Regions from separate parts of the Rouxiella sp. S1S-2 genome, predicted to be linked through region 2. Evidence: predicted binding sites of a transcription regulator. Region 2 holds the regulator's gene; the other holds the start of a gene.

Region 1 (3,424 bases), 4.3 Mb from region 2:
TTGGCGATGGAGAGTGCTGAAAAGCTGCTCATCGACGGACGGGAATTTTTGATGTGTGCCTGCCGAAGCGATGACTACGCGCCCAGCTACTTTGCCCCGACTCGCGAGAGCTGGCTGCCGGTTATCAAAGCCTCCAGCGCCATCCCCGGATTTTACCGCATGGGCGTCGACCTCGACGGTGTCAGCTATCAGGATGGTGGTATCAGCGATGCTATTCCGGTGGAAGAAGCCTATCGACGCGGAGCCGATACTATCGTGGTGATCCGCACTGTGCCCTCGGCGATGTTTTATACCCCGCAGTGGATGAAGCGCATGGAACAGTGGCTTAGTGAAAGTAGCCTGCAACAGTTGGTTCACATGGTGCAGCATCATGAAAAAAGCTATTACCGCATTCAGCAATTTATAGAAAATCCGCCGGGCGACCTGCGTATTTTCGAAATATTCCCGCCCAAGCCGCTCGCCAGTCACGCCCTCGGCAGTCGTTTACCGGCTTTGAATCAGGACTATCACCTGGGGCGTCGCTGTGCGCGTTACTTTCTGTCTATTGTTTCTCATTGGTTGCTGCCGCGTGAAAACGATCGGCCACTGCCGATTATTACCCCGCGCGTTACCAGAAGGCCAAAACCCGTGGTGCCGCCGGTTATTTCTCCAGAAATTGAGCTTCCGCTTAGCGCCGCCGCAAATCAGGCTGATTTAATTGAAGCGGGAACCCTCGTGCTTGAGCCTCTGCCGGTTGATATTTTACCGGTAGAAAAGGTGTCGACAGAGAGAGCGCCAGTTGAAAGCATCGGCGCAAGTAAAATATTAACGGATCAGGTAGCGCTGACCGATTCTCGTCGAGACAGCGGCTTTCTCCCGGCGGCAAATGCCTTTGAGCTGCCGAAAATTGAGGGTGAAGGAGACAAGCTGTGATGCGTGCATTTATTGATACCCACTGCCATTTTGATTTTCCGCCGTTTACGGGCCATGAAGCCGAGAGCCTGCGTCTGGCGGCTGAGGCCGGGGTTAATCAACTCATTTTGCCCGCTGTGGAGGCCGGTCGGTTTAATCACGTTTTACAGCTTGCCGAGACCCATCCGCCGATTTTTGCCGCCCTGGGTCTGCATCCGATTTGCATTGCCACCCACAGCGAAGCCTGTCTTGACCAGCTTGCTGAGAGCCTGGCACAGCGGCATCCGAAGCTGGTCGCTATCGGAGAAACGGGGCTGGACTTATATATGGAGACGCCGATGTTTGATAAACAGCAGCGGCTGCTTCGGGAACAGTTCAAACTGGCCAGGCAACATAACCTGCCGATGATCCTGCATTCACGCCGGTCGCACGATCCGCTTGCGGCTATGCTGCGTAAGGCGTCGTTGCCTGCTACAGGCGTCGTTCACGGTTTTGCTGGCAGTCTTTCTCAGGCACAGGCCTTCGTGCGGCTCGGATTCGCTATTGGCGTAGGCGGTACTATCACCTACGAACGTGCGCAGAAAACCCGTCAGGTGATGGCCCAACTCCCGCTTTCTTCACTGCTGTTGGAAACCGATGCCCCTGACATGCCGCTGCAGGGTTTTCAGGGGCAACCTAACAGACCTGAACGCGCCGCTCGCGTTTTTGAGGTCCTCTGCGAACTGCGTTCTGAACCTGCCGAGCAACTTGCTCAGGCACTTCTGGAAAATACACGACGCGTTTTCAATATTCCTCATGCCTAAATGCCACCATTTGTTATTTAAATAACATTAATCTCAGTGTCTTTGCCCTTTTAATAAATCAATTCCAATACTCAAGGTGTGAAATTAATCGTAAATGTTATTTAAATAACATTTACGATTGGGGTAGAATCTATGGCATGGAGAGTGTTGTCTGAATCATCGTTTGTCATGATTCAGGTATACACTTTTACTCAGTGCCCAAGTCTGAGCTTATAGCCCTTAAGTGTGATTCACCTCTCATTTTTCAGAGTAACGTTGCAATCGATTTTCATTTTGTGTGAAATACTGCACATCCTAAGTGACGAAAACCTGTTCAAATGTACTAAACAGGTAGCGATTGTGTTCGTCTGCTCGCCAAGGTGCAGGACGATTTATCGCGCAGTGACGCATAAACGTCCTCGACTGTATGCTCGGTTCTGAAGGCGTTTCAGGATTGAAAATTGTTGGAGAGTGTTATGACCGATTTAACCGCAGCAGCGCAGCGCGCGCTGAGTCTGATGGATTTAACCACCCTGAATGAAGACGATACAGACGCAAAAGTGATCGCACTTTGTCATCAGGCCAAAAGTCCGGCGGGCAACACCGCAGCCGTGTGCATTTATCCACGTTTCATTCCCATTGCGCGTAAAACACTGCGCGAACAGGGTACGCCAGACATTCGTATCGCGACGGTGACCAACTTCCCGCACGGTAACGATGACATTGAGATTGCACTGGCTGAAACTCGCGCCGCCATCGCCTACGGTGCCGATGAAGTTGACGTCGTGTTTCCGTATCGGGCGCTGATGGCCGGTAATGAACAAGTGGGCTTTGAGCTGGTCAAACAGTGTGCGCAGGCCTGTCATGAGGCTAAAATTTTGCTGAAAGTTATCATCGAAACCGGTGAGCTGAAGCAGGATTCATTAATTCGTAAAGCGTCGGAAATCGCGATTAACGCCGGTGCTGACTTTATTAAAACCTCAACCGGTAAAGTACCGGAAAACGCCACCCTTCACAGCGCCGAGCTGATGATGCGCGTGATTAACGAGCTGAACGTGGGCCAGTCTGTTGGCTTCAAACCGGCGGGTGGTGTGAAAACAGCCGAAGACGCCGCGCAGTATCTGGCGCTAGCGGACGATATTCTGGGCCGTGAGTGGGCCGATGCGCGCCACTTCCGCTTTGGTGCATCCAGCCTGTTGGCAAGCCTGTTGACCACGTTGGGTCATCAGGGGCAAAAATCCGGCAGCGGCTACTAACTTCTCCCCTTGGGCGGCGCGGGTCGTCGCCTGTGGTTCAACGGTTTGTGTGGTGATTTCCTCTCTGTTTGCAAATTGGGGTGAGACGTGGCTTCTGTACAAAAAACCTTTCTGGCTCAAGAAATAATTCGAAAAAAGCGCGATGGGCAACCGCTGAGCGAAGAAGAAATTCGCTTCTTTATTAACGGCGTTCGCGACAGTAAAGTCTCTGAAGGTCAAATTGCTGCGCTGGCGATGACCATCTATTTCAATGACATGAATATGGATGAGCGCGTTGCGTTGACCATGGCGATGCGTGATTCAGGGACTGTTTTAAACTGGAAGCATCTAAGTCTCAATGGTCCGATGGTCGACAAGCACTCGACCGGCGGCGTAGGTGATGTGACCTCGCTGATGCTGGGGCCGATGGTTGCGGCTTGCGGAGGTTTTGTCCCGATGATCTCCGGTCGTGGACTGGGTCATACTGGCGGCACGCTCGACAAGCTCGAGAGCATT
Region 2 (3,424 bases):
TCTAACCCGTTTGCCGCCAAGGCCATTCCTTCGCTGGATGAGAGCTTTGTGGTTATTCATTTTCAAGGTCTGGACCAGATTGACTTCCCCTATCTGCTGGCAATGCTGCAGGGATCGTTTATTTCGCACATCAATACGTTGGTGGTGCCGGGGGGAAAAATGGGCCTGGCGATGGAGCTTATTATGGGGCCACTGGTGCAGCGGCTGATGGAAGGCAAAAAGATCGAGTAATCAGTCGATATACTTCGCAAAAACGCCGCTAACCTTCACGGCGCGGCGTTTTATCACTTTCTATTGCCTAAACAGCAAACCGGGCTGATTACTCTTGAGCATCAATCACTTCAAAACTGTGAGTGATGGTGGCCGCTTTGCCGAGCATCAGTGAAACCGAGCAATATTTTTCGGCCGACAGGCTCACGGCACGTTCAACCACTTTATCGGTCAAATCTTTGCCGGTGACGATAAAGTGCAGGTTGATGCGGGTAAACAGACGCGGCGCCTCTTCACGACGTTCGGAGGTCAGTTTCACTTCGCAGCCCAACACCTCGTTGCGGCCTTTTTGCAGAATCGACACTACGTCAATCGCACTGCAACCGCCTGCCGACATGAGCAGCATTTCCATCGGGCTAGGGGATTTGTCACCCGCATTGCCGTCCATAATGACCTGATGTCCAGACGAAGATTCTCCGAGAAACGTTAACCCTTCAACCCACTTTACCCGTGCTTGCATTTGCCTTTCTCCGGTAATAATTTTTAAAACAGACTACCCTTAACCCCTGAAACTGGCAATGGAACTCGATCCGCATCATGCTGAAGCGAGACAACACAAGACACGTCCGCAAACCTGTGCTACAAACAAAGCCGAAAGAAACTTTCCAACAAGTTGCGGCTAGGTTTTTTAGGTGTTAACAGGATAACCTTGGTGATAATGGCAAATTACAGCTGAAATCACTCCACCTGCCGCTTGCAGCATTGCTGGTCAGTTCATATGCTAAAAGAGCGCGAAGTAAAAAATCGCCGAACAGGGATTTCAAAGCCCTGTGATTTTGGGCAGCGATAATAAGAGGATAATAGCTAATGGTTCTCGGCAAGCCACAAACAGACCCTACTCTCGAATGGTTCCTGTCTCATTGTCATATACATAAGTATCCATCTAAAAGTACGCTGATTCACCAAGGTGAAAAAGCCGAAACGCTTTACTACATCGTGAAAGGTTCGGTTGCCGTTCTGATTAAAGATGAAGAAGGCAAAGAAATGATACTTTCCTACCTTAACCAAGGTGACTTCATCGGCGAGCTGGGACTCTTCGAAGAAGGACAGGAACGTAGTGCATGGGTTAGAGCCAAAACTGCCTGTGAAGTGGCCGAAATTTCCTACAAGAAATTTCGCCAGCTCATCCAGGTTAATCCAGACATTCTGATGCGCCTGTCCGCACAGATGGCAAGCCGACTGCAGATAACGTCCGAGAAAGTGGGCAACCTTGCCTTCCTCGACGTGACCGGTCGTATTGCACAAACTCTGCTGAATCTGGCTAAACAGCCGGATGCCATGACCCATCCCGATGGCATGCAGATCAAAATTACCCGTCAAGAAATCGGTCAAATAGTCGGCTGTTCACGCGAAACTGTGGGTCGAATTCTTAAAATGCTTGAAGATCAAAGTCTGATTTCAGCCCACGGTAAAACGATTGTCGTTTACGGCACCCGTTAATCGTCTTAAAAACGGCGCAGCAGATAACTGTTGCGCCGTTTTTGTTAGCCTATCTGCACAAAAATGACGCTTTGGCAAAGACTTTTTTATCACCCTGAAGTTAACTATGCGCTAAGACAAACGCTGGTTCTCTGCCTGCCCATTGCCTTCGCTATGCTGTTTGGCCAGTTGAAAATGGGTCTGCTGTTCGCGTTGGTGCCCGCATGCTGCAACATTTCAGGTCTCGATACCCCACATAAACGCTTTTTCAAACGCCTGTTGGTCGGTGGATCACTGTTCGCCGTCAGCAGTATTTTGCTACAGTTGATGTTGGTTAACTGGCATCTGCCGCTGCCGCTTATCATGCTCGGCCTGACGCTGGTCATCGGCGTGACGGGGGCGATAAGTCCGCTGCATGCGCGTCTATTACCGGGCGCGCTGGTTGCCGCTATCTTTACGCTCAGCATGGCGGGCGTAGTGCCGATTTGGCATGCGCCACTGCTGTTTGTGGTCGGGACTGCCTGGTACGGCGTATTTAACTGGCTGTGGTTTCGCCTGTCTGAAGAGCAGCCTATGCGCGAAACCCTAAGCCAGCTGTATCTCGAACTCGCCGACTATTTTGAAGCCAAATACAGCCTACTGACCCAGCATACCGATCCCGATACCGCCCTACCGCCGCTGCTGAACAGGCAACAAAAAGTCATCGACTTGATTGCTCTGCTTTATCAGCAGTTGCACATGCTGCCGACGCACGACCACCAGCATCATAAAAAGCTGTTGAGACGTTTTCAGGTAGCACTAGACCTTCAGGAGCACATTACGGTGAGTCTGCATCTGCCCACCGAGGTGCAAAAGCTGATGGAGGAGAGTCATGCCGAGGCGGTAATTCGCCGCAATGCTCAGGTGATTGCTGCCCGTCTGCGGGTGATTGCCAACGACATTCTTTATCACCGCCGTTCCGAGCGCTTCACTATGGCCAATGAGCTGGCGGCGCTGGAAAAAATATCTTCGCGCTACCGTGACAACCCGGTCGGCCAGTTTTGCTATTACCACTTCAGTCGCATTGCGAGACTGCTGCGTACCCAGCGCCCGCTTTATCGCCGTGACCTGATGCAAACCCAGGCCCGCCTGCCGTTCTGGGCGGCGTTGAAAAGCTATTTGTCATTCAAGTCGGCCGCACTGCGCAATGCGGGACGTTTGGGGGTTATTCTGGCCATCGGCAGCAGTCTGGGGCTATTTTTTAATTTACCCAAACCCTATTGGATCCTGCTGACGACCCTGCTGGTCAGCCAAAACGGCTATAACGCCACCCGCGTGCGCATTCAGCACCGTGCGTTAGGCACGCTGATTGGGCTTATCATTGCCGCAGGGCTTCTGCAGCTTGCCCTCCCGCAAAATCTGCAGCTGTTTTTCATGCTGATGATTACCTTAATTTCATACACCGTGCTGCGCAAAAACTACGGATTGGGGATGATTGGGCTGACGGTAACGGCAGTTTATACCCTGCAAATTTTGGGATTAAACGGCGCCAACTTCCTGCTGCCGAGGCTGCTTGATACGCTGATAGGCTGTGCGCTGGCGTTTGGTGGCACTATCTGGCTATGGCCACAGTGGCAGAGCGGCCTGTTGCGTACTAACGCGCATCAGGCGCTGGAGGCCGATCAGGAGGCAGTGCGTTTAGTGCTGGCGGATGACCCCGACCCTGCGCAGTTGGCCTATGCGCGCATGAAGGTCA

Evidence for each region. Region 2 encodes CRP, which controls carbon source genes, mostly activating them, when cyclic AMP is high. Its sites were predicted from a motif close to ATGTGANNNNNNTCACAT; they were not measured.
Region 1: a site for CRP is predicted at 1,918-1,935, ahead of deoC (deoxyribose-phosphate aldolase). Genes of this name have one in related genera too.

Annotation. Positions count from the first base shown of each region.
Region 1 is NZ_WFKL01000001.1:4,847,734-4,851,157, reverse strand. It holds gene GA565_RS22175 (patatin family protein) at 1-912, shown strand, start outside; gene GA565_RS22170 (TatD family hydrolase) at 912-1,694, shown strand; gene deoC (deoxyribose-phosphate aldolase) at 2,150-2,929, shown strand; gene deoA (thymidine phosphorylase) at 3,017-3,424, shown strand, end outside.
Region 2 is NZ_WFKL01000001.1:581,238-584,661, reverse strand. It holds gene GA565_RS02660 (phosphoribulokinase) at 1-231, shown strand, start outside; gene GA565_RS02655 (OsmC family protein) at 320-730, opposite strand; gene crp (cAMP-activated global transcriptional regulator CRP) at 1,078-1,710, shown strand; gene GA565_RS02645 (YccS/YhfK family putative transporter) at 1,774-3,424, shown strand, end outside.